DNA from 3 places in the Streptococcus cameli genome. Region 1 is predicted to be linked to each of the others. Evidence: predicted binding sites of a transcription regulator. Region 1 holds the regulator's gene; each other region holds the start of a gene.

Region 1 (10,657 bases):
TCCTTGTTTTTCATCTAGAGTATAAATCTGATTTTTTTCCACCAAATAATGGCCATACAAAAGAGAGCGAACGGTTTTTTCCATCATTTTGAGTTCAATTACCTGCTGGTGAACAAAAACTTCGCTTCGCACGATTTCAAGACTGGCATCAAACGGCTGCACATGCAATTCCTGATACGTTTGAAAATCAGATTCAAATTGAAAAGAATAGAGATCTTGCAAGAGCTCCAAACCTTCTTCGAAATAAACCAAGGGAAATCGGAGATTGCGCCCAAAATGAATCAGAATATCTGTGTCTGATACGGACTTGGCAGGTAGCATCCGTCCTAAAAAAAGCAACAAGTCTTGACTGGCTTGGTCAAACTGCCCCAACGAAATCTGCTCATAGTAATTCTTCCCAATTTGGTAATGCCCTCCTTGTTGGACAATCCGCAAAAAAGTGCCAATGTCTCGAATAACATAGCTTCGCTGATCTGGTAGCCGACTAATTTTCAAGGTCCAATCAATTTGTTGTTCAAAAGGACGAAGACTACCTTCTGCTGCAAGGCGGTAGGTGATAGAGCGATTTGCCAAGGGTTGCAATAGTTGGTCTAAAAATACCCCACCTGCATAGGTTTTCAGAGAGCGCACCTCTTCTTCCTTGTCCTTCTTAGAAAGGTCTTCCACTGTTTCCCTACCTGTGGCATCATTTTTTAAATAATACTCCACAGCCGCTAAATGAGGGCAATAGCCTTTTTGAGCAAAACTCGAACAGCTACATTGGATGGTGGACTCGTCAAGGGCATAAGAAAATTCCTCACCTGCTATACGAAATGAGATGTGCCCATTGCCAACATTTTGGACAAGTAACTGCCCGGTTTCATACAATTCAATTCCCTCTTGGCGCACCCGCCCCGGCATCATTCTACTCATGTACTCTCCTTTGATTATCTCTTTATTATACCACAGTTCGCTCATCAAAAAACACTCGAAGAATCCAATCTTTCGAGTGTTTGTATGTTAACTTGCTGTTTTTGTTAAGCGAATCAGCTGAGCAGTCGCAACGATTGGAATCACGGTTAATAAAATCAGCGAAGCTATTTGCCAATCTATTCTAACATATGTGAACAGCCCGTATACCCAATGCCAGTTCGATAGCACAAAACAAATAAGAGCTAGGAGCCAAACCAAATAGTTTTGGCTTTTCTTGGCTAACAAAGAAACTAGAGTAGCTACAAAAATGACTGGCAAATGTGGTAGAAAAACCCACAAATAGGCAAAAGCTCCCCAACCACGTTCAAATCCAAAGAGTACAACAGCTGCAATCACATGTAAGACCCAGTAAAGAGCCAAATAGTGAAAGAGCATTGTTTGGTAGAATTTGATTTTTCGTTGGTTCATACAGGTACCTACTTTCTCTTGCGTGCAATCAAATGAATCGGTGTTCCTTCAAAGACAAAGGCCTTGCGAATCTGGTTTTCTAGGAAACGCATGTAAGAAAAGTGCATGAGCTCTTCTTCGTTGACAAAGACGACAAAGGTTGGTGGCTTGGTCGCCACTTGGGTTGCATAGAAGATTTTCAAGCGTCTACCCTTGTCTGTCGGAGTCGGATTGATGGCAATGGCATCCATGATGACATCATTCAATACGGCAGATGGAATGCGGGTATTTTGACTTTGGCTAATGGCCTTGATCATATCAGGCAACTTGTTCAAGCGTTGTTTGGTCAAAGCGGAAACAAAGATAATCGGCGCGTAAGATAAGTATTGGAACTGGTCTCGAATGTCTTCTTCCCAGTTTTTCATGGTGTGGTTGTCCTTTTCCAAGGTATCCCACTTGTTCACGACGATAATGATTCCTTTTCCTGCTTCATGGGCAAATCCAGCGATTCGTTTGTCGTATTCTCGAATGCCCTCTTCAGCATTGATGACCATCAAGACCACATCGGAGCGGTCAATAGCCCGCATAGCCCGCATGACCGAATACTTTTCGGTGTTTTCATAGACCTTACCAGATTTGCGCATACCCGCCGTATCAATCATGGTAAATTCTTGGCCTTCACTGTCTGTAAAATGCGTATCAATAGCATCACGGGTCGTTCCAGCCACTGGCGAGGCAATCACGCGGTCTTCACCTAAAATGGCATTGATCAAGCTCGATTTTCCGACGTTTGGACGGCCAATCAAGCTAAATTTGATAATATCTGGATTTTCTTCTTCAATGCGGGTTGGTAGGTTTTCCACTATGGCATCCAAAACATCCCCTGTTCCGATACCGTGAACAGAAGAAACAGGATACGGATCTCCTAGACCGAGTGCATAGAAATCATAGATTTCGTTTCGCATTTCAGGATTATCGACCTTGTTAACAGCCAAAATCACTGGCTTATTGGTCTTGTACAGGATTCGAGCCACATACTCATCCGCATCGGTAATGCCTTCTTTACCTGACACCACAAAAACAATGACATCCGCCTCGTCCATGGCAATTTCTGCCTGGTGCTTGATTTGGGTCATAAATGGGGCATCTACATCATCGATACCGCCGGTATCAATAATGGAAAACTTGCGATTCAGCCATTCTGCTGTCGCATAAATCCGGTCTCGGGTCACACCCTCCACATCTTCGACAATGGAAATGCGCTCCCCAGCGAGCCGGTTAAAAAATGTTGATTTGCCGACGTTTGGACGTCCGACAATTGCAATCGTTGGTAAAGCCATTTTTTCTCACTTTTCTATAATAGTTTGTGTTTTTCAAGAAGTAACTTGGTTTCTGGTTGCTCGACATCTTTAAACTGATTGACCAATCGCTCCGACCAAAGTTCGGTTTGTCTTGCACCTGCATACTCCGTTTGAACCGCATCATGATCTTCAATAGCAGCCACATCCTGTTCTTGGTATTCTTCTTCAAAGACAATGGCTTCATAGGCCATACGCGGTTTGACTGGATGCTGTTGGTTTGGTACACCAAGGGCGATACAAAAGATTGGATAGGTGTAATCTGGCAAGGCAATCAATTCTGATACTGCGAGAGCTACGTGGCGAATCATGCCAATAAAGACTCCGCCGTAGCCAAGGCTCTCTGCTGCCAACATAGCGTTTTGTGCCGCCAAAGAAGCATCAACAGACGAAATCAGGAGATTTTCTGTCCCCTTGGCATCAAAAGGAGCACCATGCAAGGCAGCAGCCTTGCTGGCTCGATTGTGGTCCCCGACAAACACCAAAATCTTATCCGCCTGTAAAATCGCAGGTTGGGGCAAGAGGTCATAGAGCGCTTGTTTTTTCTCAGTGGACGATAGGACAACAATCGAGTAAGATTGGAAATTCTTCCAGGTCGAAGCCGCGCGTCCCGCATTGATAATGGCTTTTAAGTGGTCTTCTGGAATCGCCTCTTCCTTAAAGCGGCGGACAGAAGAATGGCGGTTCATCAAATCAATCGTCTCACTCATGGCGTTGGTTTTCTCCTTCCAAATGAACTTCTTTTGCTAAAAAACGAATTCGTTCCATCACGCGCTTGGCCTGCCAGGTCTCATCACCAGATTTGCCTTGAGACAAGCGTTTTTCCAAATCAGCAAATGAAAAATTCGACGTAAAGAAGGTCGGTAAATTTTCCTGCATCCGGTGTTGTAAAATAACCTGCAAGACATCATCACGGACCCAAGGACTGTGCTGCTCCGCTCCAATGTCATCCAAAATCAGAATATCGGCCTGCTTAACCGCATCAATTTCAGTTTTAACTTGTCCAGTTTGAATGGCATTTTTGACATTGACAACAAAGCTCGGGTAATGGAGCATGGTTGTCCCGACACCGTATCTCTCTGATAAGTCATGGGCCAAAGCCGCCAAGAGAAAACTCTTTCCAACCCCAAAATCCCCATAGACATAGAGCCCCTTTTTTTCTTGAGAAGTAAAATTGGCAATAAACTCATTTAAAAGTGTCAAGGCTTGAGCACGACCGTTTGTCAACTGGACACTATTTGCAGTGCCAGGTTTGAGAGTGGCCTGCTTTAAGCTGGCTGGCAATTCCACCAAGTTCATTCGCCTACGAATAGCGTCTTGGCGTTGGGCTTCTACCAATTCTGCTGTCTCTTGATAGGAGACGTCCGCATACCCTTCGTTCATAATGAGGATCGGTTTATAGCCTTTTGCAATGTAGGTTTGGTCTTGACTAAGCCATTTGTCCCGTTCCTTGATGTATTCAAAAAACTTGGAAATCGAGCGTTCCACAACGGCCTCATCAAGCTGATGTAACTGTACAAAATGGGAAACTTCACTATCTGCTAGAATCTCTTGGCAAATTTCCTGATAGGACTTGCGAACATGACGAGAGGTTGGATGCAATTTATCTTGAATATTCTTCATCTAGTCTCCTTTCTCTAAGTTGGCTAAAATTTCACGTTGAATTTTTTCAAGTTCTACCAAATCTTCTGCTGTCGTTGTATCCTTATAATCTGGATTGCTCCAACTTGGAATATTGGATTCTTTATGGCTAGTCTCAGCTTTTTTCTGACCTGCTTGCGGTTTTCGTTCAATTTTAAGATGCAAAATAGCCGCTTCTGCCGTCCGAATTTGATGATAGGAAAAATCATTCCCTAACTTCATGGCATATTTTTCATTCAGATTGGCCGAATCCACCTTGTTAAAGGTGTAGAGCACAATCACATTGATGACTTCATTCAAGAGGCCCAAATGAGCTAGTTCGTTCAAACAGGCTCTCTCTGAAGCCATCACCGAAGCCCGTTTGTTGGTTTTAATAGCCGTTAAAAAATCCAATGGAGTGAGACTCTTGCTTTCTCGAATCAAGGCTTGCTCCGCTTTAGAAAATTCGGCTGGACTTGTTGCGCCAGAAGAAACTTGCAAACGCTCCTTCATCCGTTTCGGCGAGATTTGATGTCCAACTGCCGTTTCTTTCGCCAATTGATATAAACTCAGCCAATCCATCTGTTCACTTTCAGCTAAATGATAGAGCCCAATCAAATCCGACTCTTCATCTGTAAACCGCAACTGATGGCGAGCCATCATGTGTTGAAAGGCACTGCTATCAAAAGAGGTGTTTGCCTTTTTCTTCTCATCTGGTTGTCCATCCATTTGAAAGACTTGAGAAAAGCGCTTAGAAACAGAATCGCCCTTTACTGGATGGCTTGCCTGCATCTGTTCTACCGCATGCTCTCCGATTTTTTTACTTAAAAGAGAGCGATAGAGCCTCTCCTGTAAAAAATCTTCCTGCGACAGAGGAGCCTTTAAGACCAGAGTATAATGAGACTCGTTTTCAAAAATTTCCAACAACTGCAGAGCACTTAAGACATCAAGAGCTTGCTCCAAAACCGTTTGTCCAAAATTCAAATGGTTTAAAATCTGGCTAAAACGGTAACGCCCAGCACCACCATCCTCATTGGCCACCAAGTAATGGTAGAGAGCAAAGGCTGGTAAACCAATAATCGGCTGGTAACACTGGATTAAACTGTGGCTATCTGGAACAAAACGCGGGATTTTATGATAGGAAAAAGTGTTATTTGGGATCATGGCATTCTCCTATTTTTTATTGCGGTTCCCCTTGGTGATTTGCTTGAGGAGATTTTCGATTTCACTGACATCTTTAAAGGAACGGTAAACAGAGGCAAAACGAACATAGGTAATTTCGTCTAATTCAACCAATTCTTCCATGACAAAATTACCAATCACATCACTCTCTACTTCTCCATCACTATAAGAACGCACCTTTTGTTCAATTCGGTTCACGATTTCGTCAATATCAGCAGTTGAAACAGGACGTTTTTGTGCAGAACGAATAATGCCATTAAAGATTTTTTCACGAGAAAATTGTTCCCTTGTTCCATCTTTTTTAACAACTACTAGGGTTTTTTCTTCCAATCGTTCGTAGGTCGTAAAGCGATAAGCACAGTTTTCACATTCTCTTCTTCGTCTAATAGTATTTCCATCGTCAGCTTGACGCGTATCAACAACACTGGATTTTATACTCGTACATTTGGGACAACGCATCTTCTCTCCCCCATTCTATCATTATCACTTCATTGTACCACACTTTAGGGGAGATGGAAAGTTATCCCTATCTTCCTTTGAAAGAACAAAAAGACAAGCCAAGGCTTGTCCCAAGTTTAGGTTGTGGTTGCATCTTGACATTCAATATCCTTTTTAGCCAGACGACGATAAGTCCACTCACGAACTAGACGATAAACAACTGCAAAGATCGGGGTAAAAAAGACCATCCCCAATAAACCAAATAGATTTCCACCAATTAAGGCCGCAGCCAAGGTAAAAAGAGTCGGTAAGCCAACAGACTGGCCGACAACACGTGGGTAAATCACATTCCCCTCAATAAGCTGAATGACTTGAAACAACACAATAGAGCCCAAACCTAATAAGGGATCTTGAACAGCGATAAAGAGCGCACTAATCAAGCAAGCCGATAACGGACCAATATAAGGGATAAAAGAAAGCACTCCCGATAAAATCCCTGCCATCGCAGCATAAGGCATACCAAACAAACTATAACTCACAAAAACCAAGGTTCCGATAATAACAGCTTCTACGATTTGACTCATCAAAAACTTATCATAGGTATCCACAATAACCTCGCCAATGTAATGTACCATACGAACAATACGCTCTGAAAAAAAGGCATTCAATAACTTGATGGCCATAGAAGATAGATGCTCTTTGCTAGTTAAAATACTAATGGTAAAAAAGAATGCCATGATAAGCGTCAACACGTTGGAAAAAAGGCCTCCAACGTTTGCTACCAAACCAGACAAAAATGCCGTTACATAACCGGAAACACTATCCCAACCTTTAAAACTAGCAAGATATTCTTTCACCTGTCCCTCAATACTCTCTGGTAAGAATCCGCTATTGGTCAAAAAATCACCAATCTTCGGAATTGCGGTGTTCACAACGGTCACCAACTGTGAAATCGTTGTTGTCAAAGTGGGCAAAACAATCAAAACAAGGCCTGTCACAATTAAGACAAAGGCGACCAAGACACTGGCCAAGGCAAAGCCTCTACGAAATCGTTCTGGCAGCTTCAGCTTCTCCAGCAATTCTTCTGTTTTTTTCATAGGGACATTTAAAACAAAAGCCAACATCCCACCCACAAAAAGAGAATTCATACTGCCCAAAATCCATTGAAAGGATTGATACAACTCTCCATAATTCAAGACCGCTAACAAAACTAGGGCCGCAAAACTAATCAATGCTATCTTTTCTTTAAAACTTGTGTTCATTCTTTTTCAAACTCCAAAAAATCAGTATAGTTTATTATAGCGTACATGGGAAAAAAAGTCTGTTTTGAAGGCACAATAAAAGACTGAGTTCTATCTCAGCCTTTTATTCTTCATCTCTCATGGCATATCCAAAACCACGAATGGTGCGGATATAGGATTCTTGTCCTGGAACGTCTAGCTTGCCACGTAGATAGCGAATGTACACATCCACCACATTTGTTCCCGTAGCAGAATCATACTTCCAAACCTTTGCCAAAAGGTACTCACGCGTCAGAGGTTCCTGACTGTCCATCAAGATTGCTAACAAGTCATATTCTCTACGCGTTAAGCTAATCACTTCATTTCCACGCGAAACGGTTCGATTTTGAAAATCAATCTTCAAATCCCGATAAGCAGCCTGCAATTTGACTTGTTTACAATTCTTATCAATAAAATCACGACCACGGAAAATGGCTGCAACTTGCTCTACTAAGTCACTAATGACAAAGGGTTTTATCGTGTAAAAGACAGCGTATTGTTCAATCTCTTCTCCGTGAGCTTTGGCTTCATCACTTTCAACAACTACTACCATGACAGTAGCTGGTTTGAAACGGATAATTTCTTTGGCTAGTTGTGTACTAGTCATATCCGATAGTTGGTAACTCATCAAAATCAAATCAAAATCCGTCTCATGTGCTAAAAGAAGCGCTTCTGCTCCGGTCGCAGCATAATCCACAAGATAGTCATATTTTTGCAGTTCCATAGACACGAAATGTGAGAGATTTCGCTCTTTTCCTGCGATCAGAATTTTTTTAGCCATGCTTAGTTTTCATCATACCATGAATAATGGAATGTGCCTTCTTTGTCTTTTCGTTGGTAAGTGTGGGCACCAAAGTAATCGCGTTGCGCTTGAATCAAGTTGGCTGGCAAATCAGCAGAACGGTAGCTATCATAATAAGTAATCGCTGCTGAAAAGGTTGGAGCTGGCACTCCTGCTTGTACAGCAATGGTTACAATATCACGAACAGCCTGTTGGTACTTGCTGGTCACATCCAAGAAGTATTCGTCCAAGAGAAGGTTTGCCAAGTCTGCTTCACGGTTGTAGGCATCTGTAATCTTTTGTAAGAATTGCGAACGAATGATACAACCATCACGCCAGATAGAAGCGATGTCCGCAAATGGCAAGTTCCAGTTGTGTTCTTTAGAAGCTACGCGCAATTGAGCAAATCCTTGAGCGTATGAAATAATCTTAGAGAAGTACAAGGCTTGACGAATTTTTTCAATCAATTCAGCCTTATCACCTTCATAGGTATAGTCTACGCCTGGTAAAACTTTGCTAGCATGCACACGTTCTTCTTTATAGGTTGAGATATAACGGGCAAAGACTGATTCTGTAATCAGAGACAATGGCACACCCAAGTCAAGCGCGTTTTGACTTGTCCATTTACCTGTTCCCTTGTTTCCAGCAGCGTCTAAGATGTAATCCACGATTGGGCCATCTTGGCCTTGGTCATCTTTACGGCTCAAGATATCTGCTGTGATTTGGATCAAATAGCTGTCTAATTCTCCCTTATTCCATTCTGCAAAAATATCTGCCATTTCGTCTGCTGAAAGCCCCAGTAGATTTTGCATCAAATCGTAAGATTCAGCGATCAACTGCATGTCTCCGTACTCAATCCCGTTGTGGACTGTTTTTACATAATGTCCTGCACCATCTGGTCCGATATAGGTCACACACGGTTTGCCATCTTGTGGCGCTTTGGCAGAGATTTCTTCCAAGACATCTGCTACCAAGTCATAGGCTTCTTTTTGACCACCAGGCATGATGGATGGACCTTCGAGAGCTCCTTTTTCACCGCCAGATACACCTGTTCCAATAAAGTTAATACCTGAGTCTGCCAATTCTTTGGAGCGACGAATGGTATCTTCAAAGTAGGTGTTTCCACCATCAATCAAGATGTCGCCCTTGTCCAAGTGTGGCAAGAGGGCTTGGATCGTTGCATCTGTACCAGGACCTGCTTGAACCATCAACATAATGCGACGTGGGGTTTCAATCGATTGCACAAAACTTTCCACATCATAGCTTGGTAATAAGTTTTTACCTGGGTTGCTGGCTACTACATCTTCTGTTTTGTCTGCTGAACGGTTGTAAATCGCCACCTTATAGCCACGTGATTCTACATTGAGGGCAAGGTTACGGCCCATAACTGCCATACCAACCACACCAAAATTTGCTTTTGTCATGAATTCATACTCCTTAACATACTTTGCCAATTGAAAAATTGAGATTGTTTTCCCAATCAATTGGCGATGTTCCATTTTAATTTATAATTGGAACAAATTTTATCTCTTCTATTATACACAGAAAAATGTGATTTTTCAAATTTTCTGTCAATTTCATTCTTCATCGAATAATCCCTGCAATCCTGCAAAGGGACTTGCTTCTTCTTGTTTTTCCTGTAAGCTAGCTTGGTATTGACTTTCCGTCATCACCGTCCAATTTTCTCCAGAGGGCATTGCCTCTTCTTGCTCTTCCGCTTCTGTCAAAACTTTGGCAGGTAAGTTGAGCAGGATATTGTCCGCCACACTCTCATCTAAGATAATGGTCTCATTTTCAATCAGCAAGACCATCTCTGCATCGACCATGTCTTTTTCTTTGAGCGTTACTTCATCTGCTACAAACAACTCTAAAACAGGGTACGACTCCGTCCATGAAACAGGCTCCATGGAACGACTAGACGCCATGGTGATGTCATAAGAGAGTTGGTATTCCAAAAAATACATGCCTGCTTCGTAACGAACCCGACCAAGGGCAGTAAGTGATGAGAGGTCTAAAATCTCTGGATTCCTACTCAACAATTCTGCTGTTAAATCCAACTTTTCATCAAAGACGATGCCTTCTGGATTTTTCTGCAAGTCATAAATATGGAATTGAACCATCTTATCCCTCCAATTCCGTAATGTATTGGTAGACTTGTTGTCCCGCAATAGCTCCATCTCCAACTGCGGTCGTTACTTGACGCAAGTGCTTCTGACGCAAATCACCAATGGCAAAAATCCCCGCTTGACTCGTTTCCATTTTTTCATTGGTCAAAACCCAGCCAGCGTTATCTGTAATGCCTAAATTGGCAACCGATTCAGACATTGGATCCAAACCGACATAGATAAAGACCCCACCAAAGGCTTGTTCTGAAACATCACCTGTTTTGACATTTTTGATGACGACAGACTGAACTTTTCGCTCATCACCCTTGATTTCTTCGACCACACTATCCCAGATAAATTTAATTTTCTCATTGGCAAAGGCACGGTCTTGAATAATCTTTTGAGCACGGAGTTCATTGCGGCGGTGAACAATGGTCACACTGCTTGCAAACTGTGTTAAGAAAATAGCCTCTTCAACAGCTGAGTCGCCTCCCCCAACAACCAAGAGATCTTGGTCTCGGAAGAAGGCCCCAT
Region 2 (10,657 bases), 320 kb from region 1:
GAAGGAAGCATACCGCTTCAAAATCCAACAGGTCTAGCAGTAGGTGGTTGGATTGAGCAAGATGGGGTCACTTATGTTGTCCTACCAGGACCACCAAGTGAATTAAAGCCCATGTTTACACAATCTTTACAGCCCTTACTGAATCAATCAGGTACCCAGCTCTACTCTAAAGTCTTGCGCTTCTTTGGGATTGGTGAAAGCCAGTTGGTGACTATTCTTTCTGAGATGATTGCCCATCAGACAGATCCGACCCTGGCTCCCTATGCCAAAACAGGAGAAGTCACTTTGCGGATTTCGACCAAGGCTGAGACAGAGCAAGAAGCCATGGAGCGCTTGGACGCTTTTGAAGCGGAAATCGTAGCCCACGATCACCTAGCAGATTATCTCTATGGATACGGAGAAGACAATAGTTTGTCCAAGGTTTTGGTAGAGCGATTGGTTGACAGCCAAGAGACCATCGCCATCCTTGAACAATATACAGGCGGGCTCCTACAAGCGGAGTTGACAGCTAATTTACAAGACCGTCAACTCTTTAAAGGAGGCCGTGTTTTTGCACTTGAAAATGGCGGAGCAGATCAAGCCAAAGAGCATGCGGAAACCTTGCGTAAGGGATTTGGATCCGATATTGGAGTGGCCGTTTTTGCCAATGAAATAGGTGAAAAACAGGTGGAATTACATGTGGCCATTGCTACCCAGGATAAAACGGTTGAACAGATCATTCCACTGGGGGGTTACGGGATGCTGCAACTGCGTCAAATTGCCTGTTTAAACGTTTATCAGTGCATACTTGACATTTTGTGAAATAGCAACTTTTTGCTATAATAGAACGAGTGAATAAGAAAATAGGAGACATATTTTGGCAAAAAAACCAGGAAAAAAATTAGACGAAATCACGAAGAAATTTGGTGATGAACGTAAAAAAGCTCTCGATGATGCCTTGAAGACCATTGAAAAAGACTTTGGTAAAGGAGCTATCATGCGTTTGGGCGAGCGTGCAGAACAAAAAGTTCAGGTCATGAGCTCAGGCTCGCTAGCGCTCGACATCGCTCTTGGAGCAGGTGGTTATCCAAAAGGCCGTATCGTAGAAATCTACGGACCAGAATCATCTGGTAAGACAACCGTTGCCCTTCATGCCGTTGCACAATGTCAAAAAGAAGGCGGAATCGCAGCCTTCATCGACGCAGAGCACGCCCTTGATCCACTTTATGCCCAAGCATTGGGTGTTAACATCGATGAGTTGCTCTTGTCTCAGCCTGATTCAGGGGAGCAAGGTCTTGAAATCGCAGGGAAGTTGATTGACTCAGGTGCGGTTGACCTCGTAGTTATCGACTCAGTTGCAGCCCTTGTGCCACGTGCCGAAATCGATGGGGACATCGGTGACAGCCACGTTGGTTTGCAGGCCCGTATGATGAGCCAAGCCATGCGTAAACTTGGAGCTTCCATTAACAAAACAAAGACTATCGCTATCTTTATCAACCAATTGCGTGAAAAAGTCGGCGTTATGTTTGGAAATCCTGAAACAACACCAGGTGGACGTGCCCTTAAATTCTACGCATCTGTTCGTTTGGATGTCCGTGGATCAACTCAAATCAAGGGTACTGGCGATCAAAAAGACCAAAACGTTGGTAAGGAAACCAAGATTAAGGTCGTGAAAAACAAGGTGGCTCCTCCCTTTAAAGAGGCCTTTGTGGAAATCATGTACGGAGAAGGGATTTCCCAAACCGGTGAGCTTGTGAAAATCGCTAGCGACCTCGGTATTATCAAGAAAGCAGGAGCTTGGTTCTCATACAACGATGAGAAAATTGGACAAGGTTCTGAAAACGCCAAGAAATTCCTTAAGGACAATCCAGCAGTCTTTGAAGAAATTGATCGCAAGGTCCGTGTTCATTTCGGCTTGATTGAGGGTGATGCAACACCAGAAACAGAAGAAACTGTTGCTGCAACAGAAGCAGACGAACTCATCCTCGACTTAGACGGCGGCATCGAGCTGGAGGATTAAAAATGTCCGGGGGACATTTTTAACCCGAGCCTAACAATGAGAAAGCTCGGCCGTCCGGGGGACATTTTTAATCCAAGGTCAGTGACTTTCCGAGTGATAGCTACCAATAAAGTTAACTCGATAGAGGAGATTTATAAACAAAGTTCAATAGTTGCAATGACTGTTTGAGTTTTATTCCGATTTTTATCGCGTTATTTTCAGAAAGGAACGGTGTATTTTTGTAAAAATGCACCGTTTTCTCTTCAAAAAAGTCTGAAAATAGCCAAAATAGGTCCCAAGACGGAGTTTTTTTGTGGTATAATACTCTATAATGTGTTTAGAAAATGTAGCAAAGGAGAGCCTACATGATAAAAATCTATACTGTGTCAAGTTGTACAAGTTGTAAAAAAGCTAAAAACTGGTTGAATGCCCATCAACTATCTTACAATGAACACAATCTTGGAAAAGAAGCTATTACAAAAGAAGAAATTTTAAATATTTTAACCAAAACAGAAAACGGAATCGCAAGTATTGTTTCCTCAAAAAATCGCTATGCTAAAAGCTTAGATTGTGATATTGAAGACTTGAGCGTAAACGAAGTGATTGAATTAATTACTGAAAATCCGCGGATTTTAAAAAGTCCTATTTTGATTGACGAAAAGCGACTTCAGGTAGGATACAAGGAAGACGATATCCGGGCGTTTTTACCACGTTCCGTTCGGAATGTGGAAAATGCACAAGCTCGTATGCGGGCAGCTTTATAATTACAAATAAAAGAAAAAGACAGCCAAAGCTGTCTTTTGTGTTTGATTTGACAAAGAAAAATCGCTATCATATAATGAAAAAGGTAGCTTCCTACCAGAAGGAGAAATCATGAAAAAGAAATTTATAATCATCTTGTTACTTGCTGTATTTTTAACTGCTTGTGGCTCACAAAATACAGATAAAAAAACAAAAGCAAATTTAGAAACCACATCAACAAGTCAAACTACTAAAAAAGAAACGGCATCTTCTAGCAAGAAAAAGGTAGAAGAGGTTGAAAAAACTGAAGTTTATCAATATGAAACAGAAGATGAGGGTGGCAAACAAATTATCAAAGAAACCATTATTTACAAAGGTGATGAGTTTCTGAAGATGGGCTTGCATATCACGCATAAGGCTACTGAAGAGGATAAGGCTAAATTTGCAGGTGTTGATTTTGAAACGGTCAAAACAGAGTTATTGGCTTACTTGGATCAGCAACCATCTATTCAGCAATTAAAAGCTGTTCCTGGTGTTTCTGTTGGGACTGCGGTCATGCCAGAATACGATATCATTATGGATGTGCAGATTGATATGAAAACGGTAGACTTGCAAGCTCTATCTGCCGTTGAAGGTATGGGGGCTGATCTCACACAACTTTCAGAATTAACACCAGCAGAATATATACTTGGTTTGAAACTAAATGGAGCAACAGCCGTAACACCATAAAGCCTTTTACGGCTTTGTTTCATTGAAAATAAGGGCTATTTATGGTATAATCATACTAAATAGAAATAGAAGGAAGGTGTAAGTATGGGATTTACCGAAGAAACGGTTCGTTTTCGTTTGGATGATACAAACAAACAAGAAATCAACCAAACCTTAACCAATGTTTACCACTCATTGGACGAAAAAGGATACAATCCAATAAACCAAATTGTAGGCTATGTATTAAGTGGAGATCCCGCTTATATTCCTCGTTACAATGACGCTCGTAATCAAATTCGTAAACACGAACGAGATGAAATCGTTGAAGAATTGGTTCGCTTTTATCTAAAAGAAAATGGAATTGACCTATAATGAGATTAATGGGGTTAGATGTTGGATCAAAAACAGTTGGAGTTGCGATTTCAGATCCTCTCGGCTTTACAGCTCAAGGTTTAGAGATTATTCCAATCGATGAGGAAAAGCAACAATTCGGTTTTGAGCGTCTGGATGAGCTTGTGAAGGAATATAAGGTTGACCAGTTTGTTGTTGGACTTCCTAAAAACATGAACAATACCAGTGGTCCGCGTGTTGAAGCCAGTCAAGCTTTTGGTCAATTATTGATTGAGCGGTATCAATTACCTGTTCACTACCAAGACGAGCGGCTGACCACGGTTGCTGCGGAGCGAATGCTCATTGAGCAGGCAGATATTAGCCGTGGGAAACGCAAGAAAGTTATTGACAAATTAGCTGCTCAGCTGATTTTACAAAATTATTTAGATAAAACATTTTAAGAGCAAAGATCTTTCAAAGACTATTACTGCTAAAAAGGAGAAAATATGGCACACGATCATAATCACGATCATGAAGAACGCGAATTTATTACATTGGTAGATGACAACGGTACAGAAACCTTGTTTGAAATCTTGTTGACGATTGATGGTCAAGAAGAATTTGGCAAAAATTATGTTCTCTTGATTCCAGCAAGTGCGGAAGAAGATGAAAATGGTGAAGTTGAAATCCAAGCCTACTCATATACTGAAAATGAAAATGGCACGGAAGGTGACTTGCAGCCAATCCCAGAAGATGCAACAGCAGAGTGGGATATGATTGAAGAAGTCTTCAATAGCTTTATGATGGAGGAATAAAAAGGTCCTGTGGACCTTTTTATCATGAGCTTGGCAATGTGAAAGCGAATTAAGGTCCTGTGGACCTTTTTATCATGAGCTTGGCAATGTGAAAGCGAATCAAGGTCCTGTGGACCTTTTTTCAGTCGCTTTTTTCGAATAAAGAGGTATGACACAAGAAGAAAAAGAATTTGTAGACGATTTTTGGAAAAAGTTGTATCATACTTTTCGCGATATTGAGCGGTATGCTATTTTGAGATCAAAACAGGATTGAAAATGACAGAGGATTGACTTTTTGTTATAATAGACTAGATTATAGCAAGGAGTTTTTCATGGTAGATGTAGATCATACAATCGATAAAAATGACTTTTCAAGAAAAGGTCGTTCTGGCGGTAGAAGACGCCGCAGAAAAGAACATGAAATAGAATTGAACGAGGAATTTTGGCAAGGTATTCCCAAAACGCCAGTGCTTCCTTCTTTTTTATGGAGTTTGATCGTTTCTTTGTTGAGTGTAGCGAATCCCTTACTGACGGGCTTGGCAGATAATATACAATCTCAGAATTTGTATGCTGGTTGGGCCATGCATGCAGGTCAACAACCTTACGGAGATTTTTTTGGAACAAATGGCGTTCTATACTATTTGCTCGTTTTTTTAAGTTATTTGTTGAAATTTCCGGTTGTGATTGCAGGCTTCCAGTTCATTGCACTCTTTATTGCAGGTATCTATCTCAATAAAATTGTGGTTTATTTTGCTAAACAAAGAGCTGTTGCTGATCAAATAACGATATGGTTCTATCTATTTATTATGGCCATTGGTTTTGGAGGGATCCATGCCAGCCTGTTTGCCCTGCCATTTCTTTTAACCAGTATTTGGTTTTTGATTCGGTATTTTGAAAATGCTGCAAGAGACGAAGCCTTTATCTTGTATGGTATTGATGCGGCCTTAGTGTTCATGATTTATCCAAAGAGCATTCTACTGTGGGTAGTGGCAAGTCTTGTTTTATTTGTCTATAATACCCAACAGAAACGCTTAGCTAGAGGTATTTACCAGTTTTTAGCTTCTGTATTTGGTTTTTTATTGATTACCTATACAGTTGGTTATTATGCTTTTGAGCAACAGATTTTAGGCATGGCGATCCAGCAAACCTTCCTATATACACTTAGCTTGGAATTTACTGATGCATCTATTTTATGGACCTTAGGAACAGTTTTCTTATTTCTTGTTCTATCTGGATTTTTGGTCAATCTGTTTCGTACAATGGCTTCGTTAAAAGCCCAATCTAGTCGTTATATTAAAATTGTCGTATTACTTGCTTTTCTAGTACAGCTTGTTTTTGTTATTGGGAATGCTTCCTTTGATTTGCATCAACTGATTATTTTGTTGCCGTATGGATTTTTAATGGCAGTACTACCGTTGCAAATTGATGGTAATACAGAGGCAGAAGATGGGTTTGATGAATTTGAGGAACTAAAACCAGATTATAGCTATTTAAAAACCTCATGGTTTCTTCCGCTTGTTATCTGTCTGGCTATTCCTTTTATCCCTATTTTGAGTTATCTACAAGAAGGAGAGCTTCATCAAGAGCGACTAACGGTTGCCCATTATATCCAATCGAATTCTCAACAAGAAGATCAGCTGGTCGCTTGGGACAACAGTGCTCAACTCTATCTACAAAGTAAACGTCTTTCTGCTGTCAAAATGCTGGCCACGGAGCCTTATTTGACAAACGAGGAAAATCAGACCAGTATGGTATATGATATCAATAAAAACAAGGCTAAATTTGTTGTTGTCAATAAGGATCTTGCCTTGCTTGAATCTGTGGAAATAAATCTTGATCACCATTATACTGAATTAGATTTGGGAACGACACACTTGCAGGTCTATCAATTAAACGAATGAAAACGACTGTGAAAACAGTCGTTTTTCTTTCTTTTAAAAAACTATATATTGTGTTTTAGTTTTTCATTAAAAGTAAAAAAACACAATATATTGTAAATTTTTTCTTGAATTGAATCTGATAAAGTGATAGACTATATGGTAATGACAAATCAAATATAGAAAGAGTGTGGATAGAAAAGATGGAAATGTTGGTGTTGAAACGAGACGGCCGTGCAGTGCCTTTTGACAGCAAGAAAATTGCTTCTGCCTTGGAGCGGGCGAATCAGGAATTGGCTCCTGAAAGATGGCTGACGGATGCTGCCTTGAGTCGGGTTCTGGACCTTGTCTTAGAGGAAATTCAGCGCCGCTTTGACAAGGACATCCAAATCTATGAAATTCAAAATATTGTGGAGCAGGAATTGCTTCGGTCGCACCATTATGCCTTGGCTGAAAAATACATCCAATACCGGACAAAGCGTGATTTTCAACGGCATGAGGCCATGGACATTAACATTGAAATCAACAAGTTACTGACCAAAGACCAAACCGTTGTCAATGAGAACGCCAATAAGGACAGTGAGGTCTTCAATACCCAGCGGGACCTAACAGCGGGTATTGTGGGCAAATCAATCGGTCTCAAGCTCTTGCCACCGCACGTAGCTAACGCCCATCAAAAGGGAGAAATCCATTACCATGATTTGGATTACAGCCCTTATACACCGATGACCAACTGCTGTTTGATTGATTTTAAGGGCATGTTGGCCCAAGGCTTTAAGATTGGAAATGCGGATGTGGAAAGCCCCAAATCCATTCAAACAGCAACTGCTCAGATTTCGCAAATCATTGCCAACGTGGCCTCTAGCCAATACGGTGGTTGTTCGGCAGACCGAATTGATGAAGTCTTGGCTCCCTATGCCAAGCTGAATTTTGACAAGCACCTCAAGGATGCCGAAACCTGGGTCATAGCAGATAAATGGGAAGAATATGCCCTGGAGAAGACCAAAAAGGACATCTACGATGCTATGCAGTCTTTGGAATATGAAATCAATACCCTCTTTACCTCCAATGGTCAAACGCCCTTTACGTCACTTGGTTTTGGCTTAGGAACAGACTGGTTTGAGCGGGAAATTCAAAAAGCTATTCTCAACATTCGCATCAAGGGCTTGGGCCGTGAAGGTCGGACAGCTATTTTTCCAAAATTGATCTTCACCCTCAAGCGTGGGGTCAATCTGGAGGAAGGATCGCCTAACTATGATATCAAGGAGCTGGCCTTGGAATGTGCTACCAAGCGGATGTACCCAGATGTCTTGTCCTATGACAAGATTGTAGAGTTGACAGGCTCTTTCAAGGTGCCAATGGGCTGCCGTTCCTTCTTGCAGGGCTGGAAAAATGAAAACGGCGAAGAAGTCAATTCTGGTCGGATGAATTTGGGTGTCGTAACGGTTAATCTCCCCCGTATTGCCTTGGAATCAGAAGGCAGTCAAGAGCGATTCTGGCAGATTTTCCAAGCGCGGATGGCCATTGCCAAAGATGCTTTGGTCTACCGTGTTAACCGTGTCAAGGAAGCAACTCCTGCCAATGCTCCAATTTTGTACCAATACGGGGCTTTTGGCCAACGCCTGGCCAAGGATGGATCGGTTGATGACCTGTTCAAGAACCGTCGGGCAACGATCTCCCTTGGTTACATCGGTTTGTACGAAGTGGCGACAGCTTTCTACGGGGGAGAATGGGAGAGCAATCCAGAAGCCAAAGACTTTACGGTGTCCATTGTCAAAGCCATGAAAGAATTGTGTGCGGACTGGTCTGACGAGTATGACTACCATTTTTCTGTCTACTCAACCCCTTCTGAAAGTTTGACAGACCGTTTCTGCCGTCTGGATACGGAGAAATTTGGTTTGGTGACAGACATTACGGATAAGCAGTACTACACCAATTCCTTCCACTATGATGTCAGAAAGAATCCAACCCCATTTGAAAAGTTGGATTTTGAGAAAATCTATCCAGAAGCAGGTGCCAGCGGAGGCTTTATCCACTACTGCGAGTACCCTGTCCTTCAGCAAAATCCAAAGGCCTTAGAGGCTGTCTGGGATTATGCCTATGATCGGGTGGGCTATCTGGGGACCAACACGCCAATTGATCGTTGCTATGCTTGTGACTTTGAGGGGGATTTTGAGCCGACCGAGCGTGGCTTCAAGTGCCCATCTTGTGGCAATACGGATCCAAAGACAGTCGATGTGGTCAAACGGACATGTGGCTATTTGGGCAACCCTCAGGCCAGACCAATGGTCAATGGACGACATAAGGAAATTGCTGCGCGTGTCAAACACATGAACGGCTCTACCATCAAGACAGCTGGTCAATAATATGGTAGAATAGTATCTCATAGACCAAGGAAAGGTTGAGCAAGAGCTCAAGTAAGGAAAAATGGGAAAATACCAATTAGATTACAAAGGCATGAAACAAGTCGAAAAGTTTCATGAAAAACATTCAACAGGCGGCAACCAGGACAAGAAATCACGGGTGCAAGCCTTGTTGAAACAAGCGCGTGACAAGAAAAAATAGAAGAGTAGAGGGAGAAAGCATGAAGCACATTGGAATCATTGGATTGGGAGGGATTTCGCAGAAAGCTTATCTCCCTTTTATGCGCCAATTAACAGGCATCCACTGGCATATTTTTACCCGCAATCAGGAAGTATTGCAGGAAGTTGCCTCCTTATTTAGCGCGGTGACTAGCTATGAGAGTGCTGCAGCCTTAGCGGCTGCAGACTTGGATGGCGTCTTTATCCATACGGCAACCCTAGCCCATGCAGAAACTGCCCAGCTCTTTCTTAACCGAGGCATTCCAGTCTACATGGACAAGCCTTTGACAGAGGATTTTGCGACCAGCAAGGCCTTGTATGACTTGGCAGCTGAAAAAGGAACGTTTCTCATGGCAGGTTTTAACCGTCGCTTTGCCCCTAAGGTGCAAAAAATGGCAGAGCAGGGCCAAAAAAGACGGATTATAGCTGAGAAAAATGATGTCAACCGTACAGGGGATTTGCAATTCAAACTCTTTGATTTCTTTATTCATCCCTTGGATACGGCCCTCTTTTTGGCAGACGAAGAGTTGGTTTCCGGTAGCTTCCGTTACCACCTTGACCAGCAAGCCTTGAGCCAAGTCAGTGTCACCCTTGAGACGGCGAACAGCACCATTGTGGCCAGCATGAACTTACAATCCGGTAGCCGTCGGGAAATTATGGAAGTGCAGACGCCAGAAGCGACCTATCACCTGGAAAATCTGGATGAACTCAGTATTTGCCAAGGGACTCAAACCCTGAAAGACGGCTTTGGGTCTTGGGATACAACCCTTTACAAACGTGGCTTTGAATCAGCGATTTTGAGCTTTTTGGAGGCTGTTGAAACCAAGGTCAATCCGGTCAGCCCGACATCTAGTTTATTGAGTCACTGGATTTGTGACCAAATCAATCGTTCCGAAACGACAAGTGGCCAACTTGAGGTCACTCTACCAGCATAGGGAGAAGGATATGCAACTACGACGACCAAGAAAAGACGACCGAGCAGCTATCGAGGAGATGATGGCTGAATTTATCGAGACAGGTTCTGCCACAGACGGTGGTTTTTGGAATCCTGAAAACTTTGACTACGATGACTGGCTCCAGTACAATGCGGATGCGGAGATGGGCCTCAATATTCCAGAGGAGTTTGTCCCAGCTGTCCAATTTGTCTCCTTTGATGAGGAGGGACGGGCGCTAGGCTTTCTTCACCTCCGCCTGCGGCTCAATGACTTTCTACTCCAAAAAGGTGGACATATCGGCTATTCCGTTAGACCCAGCGAGCGGGGTAAGGGCTACGCCAAAGAGCAATTGCGCTTAGGGCTCTTAGAATGCCCTAAGAAGAATATTCAAAAAGCCCTGATTACCTGCTCGGAGACCAATCCAGCCAGCCGAGCCACCATTGTGGCCAACGGCGGTGTGCTAGAAGATGTCCGAGAAGGAACAGAGAGGTATTGGGTAGAAGTGGAGAACTAGTATGTACTTACGACAGCCCCAAGCAAGAGATGAGCAAGCTTTTTTAGAGATGGCTAGGGAATTCGAGAGATTTGGTTGTCGAATGAGCGGTGCAATTGCTGTTTGGTCGGCTGCCAAGGGCGATTTTAAGCATTTTATAAATTTGTTGAAGCAGCAAGAAAATCAGGATATTATTGCTAGTGGACTGGGGCCGTTTCG
Region 3 (10,657 bases), on a different contig from region 1:
AGCAATAATATCTGTCACCACTAATTTCTCAGTTGCTAATTCTGTTGCATATTCCCTCTGGGCTAATTCATAGCCCCATTTGCGAAATCCACCTTCTGTAAACTTTTGGATATTGCCCTTGTGGACCAGGGTTACCTTTTGCAAATGATTTTTTAAGGCGTATTCGATAGCAGAACGAATCAAGCGTTCGCTTCCCTCAACTGATATGGGTTTGATACCGATACTGCTGCTCTGTGGAAAGCGAATTTTCTGAACACCCATTTCTCTTTGTAAAAAGTCGATGACTTTTTCTACGTCAGCACTCCCCGCTTCCCATTCGATTCCCGCATAAATGTCTTCTGTATTTTCACGGAAAATCGTAATATTGGTCTTTTCTGGCTCCTTCAAGGGACTAGGAATCGCTTTAAAATAACGAACTGGGCGTACACAGGCATACAAGTCCAAATCCTGTCGAAGGGCTACATTCAAGGACCGAATTCCCCCACCAACAGGAGTTTCAAGCGGTCCTTTAATGGCAACAAGAGACTGCGCTATCATCTCAAGAGTCTGCGCGGGTAACCATTCGCCCGTCTGGTCAAACGCTTTTTTCCCCGCTAACACTTCTAGCCAGTTTACTTTTTTCTGGCCTTGAAAAACCTTGTCCACAGCAAGATCAAAAACTAATTGGGCATGTTTCCAAATGTCTGGACCGACCCCATCTCCTTCAATATAAGGAATGGTTGGAAAATCAGGAACCTGTAATCGCCCATCTTTCATTTTAATTACATTCGTCATATTCTTCCTTTCTAGCTTTAACGTTTTCCAATCGGCAAATAGGCTAAATTCTCTTGCCCCAGATAGTGAGACCGTGGACGAATCAATTTATTGTTTTTTTGCTGTTCTTGGATATGGGCAATCCAACCCGAAACCCGGCTCATAGCAAAAATCAAGGTAAAGATGGAGCTATCAATTCCTAAGATATGGTAGACCGTTGCCGAATAAAAGTCGACATTTGGAATCAGTCCCTTGGTATGTTTCATGTAATCTTCAATTTCACGTGACAATTGGTACCAGACCTCGTTTTCAGTGCCAGAAGTCAACTCCTTGGCCATCTGACGAAGGTATTTTTCTCGTGGATCTTGAGTTTTATAGACGCGATGGCCAAATCCCATGATTTTTTCCTGAGAATCCAATTTTTCCTTTAGGTATTGCTGGGTATCCCCGTGTTCTTTGATTTCTTTTAGCATATCAAAGACTCGTTCATTGGCCCCGCCATGTAAAGGCCCTTTGAGCGTTCCAATAGCTGTTGTCACACAAGAATAAATATCTGATAGGGTCGAGGCGCATACACGAGCAGCAAATGTCGAGGCATTGAGCTCATGGTCTGCATGAAGAATCAAGGAACGATTCAAAGCTTTTACTTCGATTTCTTTTGGCTCAACACCTGTCAACATGTAGAGGAAATTTGCTGCAAATCCCAAGTCTTCTCGTGGCTCAATAGGAGATTGTCCTGTTCTCAATCTCGCAAAAGCTGCAATAATCGTTGGAATCTTAGCCATCAACTGGATTGATTGCCCATAGGTTGCTTCAATCGAATTGTCTTCTGCTTGTATATTATAGACCCCCAAGAGACTAACGGTTGACCGAAGCACACTCATGGGATGAAGGTGTTTCCGAGACTGAATGAGGATACATTGTTCTACCGCATCACTAATCGCATAATTCGCACGCAATTCTTTTGTGAATTGGTGCAGTTCAATCTGCGTCGGAAGATGCAAATTCCACAACAGGTAAATCACTTCTTCAAAACTAGCTTCATGATCCATCAATTCAGATATATCATAGCCCGCATAAGAGAGATTGTCGCCTACTATGGAACTAATTCGAGTATTACAGGCAACCAAATCTTTTAGACCATTTTCTTCTGTCATGCTTTATTCCCTTCTAATTTTTTTCGGACAACCATCGGTAAAATACCCCCGTTTTTGTAGTATCGGATATCGGCTTGGGCATCAAAACGCACAAGTGCTTGGAAACGAATATCTCCTGCTTCTCCGTGTGCCACAACCTCAATCACATCTTGAATACCAGGGTTCTCTGACAGATGAATGTCATAGGTCTCACGACCTGTCAAACCAAGAGTATCTGCAGTTTGACCTTCCAAGAACTGAAGAGGCAAAACACCCATCATCACCAAATTCGAACGATGAATGCGTTCAAAGCTCTCTGCCAAAACAGCCTTAACCCCCAAAAGATTGGACCCTTTCGCAGCCCAGTCCCGACTGGAGCCCATTCCATAATCTTTTCCAGCAATAATCAAGGTTCCAATGCCATCTTTTTTATAGTCCATTGCCGCATCATAGATGGGTACAATCTCGCCCTTGTAATCCGTATATCCCCCAATTTTTCCCGCAGCCAATTCGTTTTTAATCCGAATATTGGCAAATGTTCCTCGCATCATCACTTCGTGATTGCCTCTGCGGCTACCGTAGGAATTGAAATCCATATAGTCAACACCATTTTCCCCTAAGTACTGGGCTGCCGGACTGTTTCGAGCAATATTTCCTGCCGGGGAAATATGGTCCGTTGTCACCGTGTCACCAAACTTGGCAAGGGGCACAAGATTCAACAACGGTTTGATAACCAATTCATCGTCTAATCCATCAAAATATGGAGGGTTTTGGATGTAGGTGGAAGCCTGATTCCATTTGTAAATATCTGTTTTTTCTGTTGGTATCTGGTTCCATTTTTCACTATCCGAAAAGACGTGTTCGTATTCTTTTTCAAAAAGTTCACGTGTCACGTACTGGTCTACAAAGGCAGTCACCTCATCATTTGTTGGCATAATATCATCGAGGTAAACTGCTTGACCATCTCTGCCAATACCTAGCGGCTCACTTGTTAGGTCAATGTTTGTATTTCCCGCCAAGGCATAAGCAACCACCAAGGGGGGACTGGCTAAGAAATTAGCTTTTACCAAGGGATTGATCCGGCCTTCAAAGTTACGATTCCCTGATAAGACACCTGATACAAGTAAATCTGTATCGATAATAGCTTTTGCAACTTCTGGCCTCAGATTGCCCGAATTACCGATACAAGTCGTGCAGCCATAACCAACAATATGAAAACCTAGCTGATCCAAATATGCTTGCAAACCAGAATTGGCTAAATAACCCGTCACAACTTTTGACCCTGGGGCCAGTGACGTTTTGACAGTCGGAGAAACACTCAATCCTTTTTCAACTGCATTTCGTGCCAAAAGACCAGCCGACATCAATACATAGGGATTAGACGTATTGGTACAAGAAGTAATTGCCGCAATCGCCACATGCCCAGTTGAAATCTCTTCTTCATAATCATCAAAAGTAACGCGAGCTTTTTTATCTAATTCCTCTTTGGTCAATCCAAACCCTTGCACTCCCGCTTCTTTTACAATGGAAGCTTGGAAGGTTTCCTTGGCTTGTGTTAAATCAATTAAGTCCTGAGGGCGTTTTGGACCTGAAATACTCGGCGAAATAGTTGCCAAATCTAACTCCACCACCTTTGTATAGACAGGCTGTGTGGACGGATTATAAAAGAGATGATTGCGTTTGGCATACTCTTTTGTCAATTCAATATGGTCCTCGTCACGGTTGGTCAAACGCATGTAATTCAGCGTTTCGTCATCTATCGGAAAATATCCACAGGTCGCACCATATTCAGGCGCCATATTGGCAATGGTTGCCCGATCCGCCAAGCTCAAGTTCGCCAGACCTTCTCCGAAGAATTCTACGAATTTTCCGACAACTTTTTCTGTACGAAGCAACTGCGTCACACGCAAAGCCAAGTCCGTAGCTGTTGCAATTTTTGGCAACTTCCCTGTCAAGTGAACACCGATAACTTCTGGTACTGGGAAATAAGAGGCTTCACCAAGCATAGCCGCTTCTGCTTCAATACCACCAACACCCCAGCCAAGCACACCAATCCCATTGATCATAGTCGTATGACTATCCGTCCCAAACATAGAATCTGGATATAACATACCGTCATTTTCAATTACGACATCACTCAAAAATTCAATATTGACTTGGTGAATAATTCCAGTTGCAGGTGGGACAGCTCGATAGTTATCAAAGGATTGTTCCGCCCACTTCAAAAATTCATACCGCTCATTGTTACGCTCAAATTCTAACTCGATATTTTCTGCTAAGGCAGTCGGCGTTCCATAGGCATCTACCTGAACAGAGTGATCAATAACCAAATCTACCGGAATCTCTGGATTGATTAAATCAGGACTCCCCCCCTGTTTGACAATCGCTTCTCTCATAGAGGCCAAGTCCACAACAACTGGAACACCTGTAAAATCTTGTAAAATCACTCGACTGGGTTTAAAAGGGACTTCTCCTTTTGGACATATAGCTGAATAGTGAATCAAATCATTTATGTGATATCTTGTGACATCTACACCGTCTTTTTTACGTAATAAGCTCTCTAATAGAATTCGAATGGTATAAGGCAATGTATCAATATTAACTTCTTCTTTTTGACAGACAGAAGCAATATCAAAATAAGAATAGTCTTTTCCTTTTACAGTCATAACTTTTTTTGAAAACTCTCTAGCCATAATCTACCTCTTTCTTTGTTTGAATTATTATACACCAATCACAATGATAATGCAAGGTGTTTTTTATTTCTATGTTACTTTTTATAACATTAACTTGTAAGTATCTTTGGACTTGCCATTTTCTGAAAATTAGCCTCGTTTTCTGAAATAGTTGAAATCCCTTGATTTAATAAGGTTTACACAATATATCGTATGTTTTTGGGTTCCCTGACACTATATTTAGTGTTGGAAAGTTGACTTTTTCGCCTATTCAGTGTATCCTATATTGGTATTAAATTTTTTCAAGGAGAAGAAGATGGTAACTGTCTATTCAAAAAATAACTGCGTCCAATGCAAAATGACCAAGAAATTCTTGGACCAACACAAGGTAACCTATAAAGAAATTAATCTGGACGAAGAGCCAGAATACATCGCTCATGTAAAGGAACTCGGCTTTTCTGCTGCTCCAGTTATCGAGACAGAAAACGACGTCTTCTCAGGTTTCCAACCTGGCAAATTAAAAGCCTTAGTATAAAATCTACTATATAAATAGAAAGAAACAGATTATGAGTTTAAAAGAACTTGGCGATGTTTCCTACTTCCGCCTCAATAATGAAATCAACCGTCCCATCAATGGTCAAATTCCTCTTCACAAGGACCAAGAAGCCCTGAAAGCCTTCTTTAAAGAAAACGTTGAACCAAACACCATGAAATTTGATTCAATGGTGGACAAAATCAACTACCTTGTCAAAGAAAACTACATTGAAGCAGACTTTTTAACAGCTTATTCAAATGACTTTCTTGAGAAATTGGCTCAATTTATTAAGGACCAAGATTTCCAATTCAAGTCTTTCATGGCTGCTTACAAATTCCACCAACAATACGCCTTAAAAACAAACGACGGTGCCTACTATTTGGAGAGCATGGAAGACCGTGTCTTTTTTAATGCCCTTTATTTTGCAGAAGGAAATGAAGAATTGGCAATGGATTTAGCCAATGAAATGATCCACCTACGCTACCAACCTGCAACTCCTTCTTTCTTAAATGCAGGCCGTGCCCGCCGTGGAGAATTGGTTTCTTGTTTCCTCTTGCAGGTGACAGATGATATGAACGCGATTGGCCGTTCTATCAACTCAGCCTTGCAATTGTCTCGTATCGGTGGTGGTGTTGGTATCTCTCTTACTAACCTCCGTGAAGCAGGTGCTCCAATCAAAGGTTACGAAGGGGCTGCATCTGGGGTTGTACCAGTTATGAAACTGTTTGAAGACAGCTTCTCCTACTCCAACCAACTTGGCCAACGCCAAGGGGCGGGTGTTGTTTACTTAGACGTCTTCCATCCTGATATTATCTCCTTCTTATCGACTAAGAAAGAAAATGCGGATGAAAAAGTGCGGGTTAAGACCTTGTCACTTGGTGTCACTATTCCTGATAAATTCTACGAATTGGCTCGTAACAATGAAGATATGTACCTCTTTAGTCCCTATTCCGTCGAACGAGAATACGGTGTGCCATTTAGCTACATTGACATCACTGAAAAATACGATGAGTTGGTCACAAATCCAAACATCCGTAAGACCAAAATCAAGGCCCGCGATTTGGAAACTGAAATTTCAAAACTCCAACAAGAATCTGGTTATCCTTATGTTATCAACATCGATACTGCCAACCGCAGCAACCCTGTCGATGGTAAGATTATCATGTCTAACTTGTGTTCAGAGATTCTTCAGATTCAAACACCAAGTGTCTTGAACGACAGCCAAGAATACTTGACTTTAGGAACTGACGTATCTTGTAACTTGGGATCAACCAACATTGTGAACTTGATGAAATCCCCTGACTTTGGTCGCTCTGTTCGTACCATGACACGCGCCTTGACCTATGTCACAGACCACTCCCACATCTCTGCCGTTCCATCGATTGAACACGGAAACAGCCAGGCTCACTCCATCGGTTTGGGCGCAATGGGCTTGCACTCCTTCTTGGCTCAAAACTTAATTGATTACGGATCAGCAGAAGCAGTTGAGTTTACCAACATCTACTTCATGTTGCTCAACTACTGGACCTTGGTGGAATCAAACAACATCGCTCGTGAACGCAAAGAAACCTTCCACAATTTTGAAAACTCAAAATATGCAGATGGTAGCTACTTCGACAAATATGTAACAGGCGACTACCAACCAAGTTCTGAGACCGTTAAAGCCCTCTTTGATGGAATCTTTATCCCAAGTGGACAAGATTGGGCGGATCTTCGTAGCAAGGTTCAAGCAGATGGCTTGTACCACCAAAACCGTCTTGCGGTTGCACCTAACGGATCCATCAGTTACATCAATGACGTTTCTGCTTCTATCCATCCAATTACTCAACGGATTGAAGAACGCCAAGAAAAGAAAATCGGTAAAATCTACTACCCTGCTTCTGGTTTGGCAACAGAAACTATTCCATACTACAAGTCAGCCTATGATATGGATATGCGTAAAGTCATCGATGTCTATGCCGCTGCTACTGAACACGTAGACCAAGGGTTGTCCTTGACCCTCTTCTTGCGTAGTGAATTGCCAAAAGAACTCTACGAATGGAAGACAGAAAACAAACAAACGACACGTGACTTGTCAATCTTGCGCAACTATGCCTTTAACAAGGGCATCAAATCCATCTACTATGTTCGTACCTTTACGGATGACGGCGAAGAAGTCGGTGCCAACCAATGTGAAAGCTGTGTCATCTAATCCCTTAAGCTGGATTGGAGACCTGCTTCGTCAGCCAAGCTAGGTCCTATTTAGGAGCAAGAAGGCACACTGACGAACTTGCAAAAGCTATCCCCGACAAGCTCACCCCGTCTCGTAACAGTGTGAAACATGACGAACTAGTTACGATCCCAGCAATAGCCCAAATCACTTTGGGCTATTGACTTATGTTATAATAGTTGTATCACTCTATTTAGGAGAACTTATGGAAACTTACTACAAAGCCATTAACTGGAATGAAATTGAAGATGTTATCGACAAGTCCACTTGGGAAAAACTGACCGAGCAATTCTGGCTCGACACACGGATTCCTTTGTCAAACGACTTGGACGACTGGCGTAAATTATCCGCTGTTGAAAAAGACTTGGTGGGAAAAGTCTTTGGTGGATTGACCCTCTTGGATACCATGCAATCCGAATCTGGGGTTGAAGCCATCCGTGCCGATGTGCGGACACCTCACGAAGAAGCTGTGTTGAACAACATTCAGTTTATGGAATCTGTCCATGCCAAATCCTATTCTTCTATCTTTTCAACCTTGAACACCAAATCAGAAATTGAAGAGATTTTCGAATGGACCAACAGCAACGAATACTTGCAAACCAAGGCAAAAATAATCAATGATATCTACGAAAATGGTACCCCTTTGCAGAAGAAAGTAGCGTCTACTTACCTGGAAACCTTCCTCTTCTACTCTGGTTTCTTCACACCGCTTTACTACCTTGGAAACAACAAATTGCCAAACGTAGCTGAAATCATTAAATTGATCATCCGTGACGAATCGGTCCACGGTACCTACATTGGCTACAAATTCCAACTTGGATTTAACGAATTACCAGAAGAAGAGCAAGATAGCTTCCGCGAATGGATGTACGACTTGCTTTACCAATTGTACGAAAACGAAGAAGGCTACACGGAGAGCCTCTACGATGCCGTTGGTTGGACCGAAGAGGTCAAAACCTTCCTTCGCTACAATGCCAACAAGGCCCTCATGAACTTGGGACAAGATCCCCTCTTCCCAGATTCAGCCGACGATGTCAATCCGATCGTCATGAACGGAATCTCAACCGGAACATCCAACCACGACTTCTTCTCGCAAGTCGGAAACGGCTACCTTCTTGGAACCGTTGAAGCCATGCAAAACGACGATTACAATTACGGACTATAAACGAAAAAAGAGAACACTGTTCTCTTTTTTATTATGCTAAAAACAAAATACTCAAATACCCCAACAAATTATTAAAAATATGAAGAGCCATACTATGGCGAATATCTTGTTTGTATAAGTAGGTCAAACCAAAAATAATCCCCATGGTGAAATAAGTTCCAAACTGATAAAGTGTCGCACTTTGGTGGACCCATGCAAACAATGCACTCGATACGAAAAGATACAATCCAATTAAAACGAGATTGTTCATCTTGCCAAAGAAGCAAACAGCTAGCGCCTTACGGTAGAACAATTCTTCCGCGATTGGAGCCGCAATCACAATGGCTAGGAAGGCCCAAACTGGTTTTCCTTGTGTCATTTTAATGGCCATCTCTTGGTTTGGAGAAATAGTCGGAAAGATTTGTTGCACTGCCATGTACACCACATAAAGCCCCAAAATAAGCCAGATTGACTTGGTGAGCGGATTTGCTGCTACCTGAATCGGTTTTTCTTTGAACAAGAGCCAGCAAAATAGCCCCAACAAAGCAAACCCAGTCACTACATAAAAGACGAAAACAAACACTGGTATCTCACCGACAGATGATGGGGGTTCTCCTAGAGGCATCTGTACAAGAGCAGAGCCCACGATAGATAAGACATAATATAAGATGGCGAATCCTAGCCCTTTTAAAAATTGTTTCACATTCATGTTCATAAATCTCCTTTTTGACAATTGATTACTTAAAGTACTTCCGAACCATATTCATATTGGTTACATTGATATACACATGGACAATCGCTAGAACCAGGTAAGCCACATACTGTTTTTCTTGTAAAATGAAATCCAAGGCAAAAACACATACGTACAACGTCGGAAGAACACGTTGGTTGAGGTTAAAATTGGTAAGAAAAGCCTGTTCAAAGTTCGCTTGTTTTTCGCCCTCATCCAAGGAATACACATAGTCTTTTACCTCATTGATAGTCGGGAAGGCTGACAATTTGTATTCCCGAATCTTTTGAGTAGTCTTAAACACCAAAATTTGTCCACTAAGCAAAATCCCTATGGTCAAAAGATAATCTAAAATTTGAAAATCCATGCTGGCAGAGTCTTCTTTAAAAATAATAGAAAAACTCATCAAAATAAGTAAAATTGAAAAAACTGTCATAATATTGAAAATAATAGTCGCATATTCGAGATGGCGGTGCATCTGTTTGTAGACCATTTCCAATTGCTCATCCTCTTCGTCATCAATCGTCTGATAAAGAGCATGGCTTTTACGAGAACGATAAATCAGAACTAAAAAGGTTAAAAAGAGTAGAATTACTAGGGTACGTAGGAGAATTTGAAGATTGCCAATATTAATGATTTTTCCTAAATCAACCCCTGTAAATTCAAAATAGCCTGCTAAGAAACCGATGACTCCTCCTACGAGAAATGCCACAACAAAGAAGAGAACATTGCGTAAAATTCGTTTTCCTAGTGTTAATTGTTTTCCTTGTTTCATTCTTCTACCTCCTCAATCCGAAAAACATTTTCTAAGGGCTCATGAAATACTTGAGCAATCTTTAATGCAATAATCACAGAAGGGGTATATTCCCCTCGCTCAATCAGGCTGATGGTCTGGCGTGATACTTCTGCCAGCTTTGCCATCTCGGTCTGGTTAACCCCATCTCTGGCTCGTAATTCCTTGAGCCGATTTTTTAATATGATAGTCATAAGGACCTCCTTTTGTGTTCTTTATTTAGCGAATCACTTGTTTCTTTTTGGTAATCCACACAACAGCCACCACTGATACCAGCAACCAGATAAGGAGCACAAGAAAACTGTTGTGTCCCAACTCATAGCTAGCCAAGTCTTGACTATACTGGACAAAAGAGCCCATATAGGTAAAGCCAACGATTTTTTCCACTGTTTTATCCAACATGGTAAAAAGTGGTAAAAAAGCGGTCGCCATCATAACCGGCATGGCAAGAATAGTCGCACGTGACTGGCTATTTACCAATAGGGCCAAGCCCATAAAGAGCAAAAAGATTATAATCGAGGAGACCAACATCACCGGCAGATAACTAGTCCCCAGGTCACGCCAGTCGATTTTAAGGTAAAAAGGCAACGCAATCAAGTAGATAAGATTGATAACAAAGGGTGGAACCAGACTAGCTAGTATATATTCCCAAGATTTGACACCTGCTAATCGAAGACTGCGTTGG

The links. The regulator NrdR, encoded in region 1, represses ribonucleotide reductase genes. The targets are predictions, from matches to a motif close to ACACNATATATNGTGT.
Region 2: a site for NrdR is predicted at 6,491-6,506, ahead of nrdD (anaerobic ribonucleoside-triphosphate reductase). Genes of this name have one in related genera too.
Region 3: a site for NrdR is predicted at 4,793-4,808, ahead of nrdH (glutaredoxin-like protein NrdH). Genes of this name have one in related genera too.

Annotation. Positions count from the first base shown of each region.
Region 1 covers NZ_JBRUIM010000001.1:318,368-329,024, reverse strand. Annotated here, with positions in the region: gene ACVR1I_RS01680 (pilus expression-regulating Snf2 family helicase) at 1-912, opposite strand, end outside; gene ACVR1I_RS01675 (hypothetical protein) at 1,000-1,380, opposite strand; gene der (ribosome biogenesis GTPase Der) at 1,389-2,699, opposite strand; gene ACVR1I_RS01665 (nitroreductase family protein) at 2,714-3,427, opposite strand; gene dnaI (primosomal protein DnaI) at 3,420-4,340, opposite strand; gene ACVR1I_RS01655 (replication initiation and membrane attachment family protein) at 4,341-5,501, opposite strand; gene nrdR (transcriptional regulator NrdR) at 5,511-5,978, opposite strand; gene ACVR1I_RS01645 (AI-2E family transporter) at 6,095-7,219, opposite strand; gene ACVR1I_RS01640 (response regulator transcription factor) at 7,323-8,018, opposite strand; gene gnd (NADP-dependent phosphogluconate dehydrogenase) at 8,021-9,442, opposite strand; gene ACVR1I_RS01630 (YceD family protein) at 9,596-10,138, opposite strand; gene trxB (thioredoxin-disulfide reductase) at 10,140-10,657, opposite strand, start outside.
Region 2 covers NZ_JBRUIM010000001.1:999-11,655, forward strand. Annotated here, with positions in the region: gene ACVR1I_RS00005 (competence/damage-inducible protein A) at 1-801, shown strand, start outside; gene recA (recombinase RecA) at 857-1,999, shown strand; gene spx (transcriptional regulator Spx) at 2,344-2,742, shown strand; gene ACVR1I_RS00020 (SP0191 family lipoprotein) at 2,852-3,448, shown strand; gene ACVR1I_RS00025 (IreB family regulatory phosphoprotein) at 3,533-3,799, shown strand; gene ruvX (Holliday junction resolvase RuvX) at 3,799-4,218, shown strand; gene ACVR1I_RS00035 (DUF1292 domain-containing protein) at 4,264-4,572, shown strand; gene ACVR1I_RS00040 (SRPBCC family protein) at 4,884-6,452, shown strand; gene nrdD (anaerobic ribonucleoside-triphosphate reductase) at 6,632-8,794, shown strand; gene ACVR1I_RS00050 (hypothetical protein) at 8,856-8,993, shown strand; gene ACVR1I_RS00055 (Gfo/Idh/MocA family protein) at 9,013-9,945, shown strand; gene ACVR1I_RS00060 (GNAT family N-acetyltransferase) at 9,956-10,459, shown strand; gene ACVR1I_RS00065 (GNAT family N-acetyltransferase) at 10,461-10,657, shown strand, end outside.
Region 3 covers NZ_JBRUIM010000002.1:140,695-151,351, reverse strand. Annotated here, with positions in the region: gene icd (NADP-dependent isocitrate dehydrogenase) at 1-774, opposite strand, end outside; gene ACVR1I_RS06200 (citrate synthase) at 792-1,910, opposite strand; gene acnA (aconitate hydratase AcnA) at 1,907-4,582, opposite strand; gene nrdH (glutaredoxin-like protein NrdH) at 4,878-5,096, shown strand; gene nrdE (class 1b ribonucleoside-diphosphate reductase subunit alpha) at 5,128-7,287, shown strand; gene nrdF (class 1b ribonucleoside-diphosphate reductase subunit beta) at 7,511-8,470, shown strand; gene ACVR1I_RS06175 (CPBP family intramembrane glutamic endopeptidase) at 8,502-9,158, opposite strand; gene ACVR1I_RS06170 (DUF3169 family protein) at 9,187-9,954, opposite strand; gene ACVR1I_RS06165 (helix-turn-helix transcriptional regulator) at 9,951-10,166, opposite strand; gene ACVR1I_RS06160 (ABC transporter permease) at 10,192-10,657, opposite strand, start outside.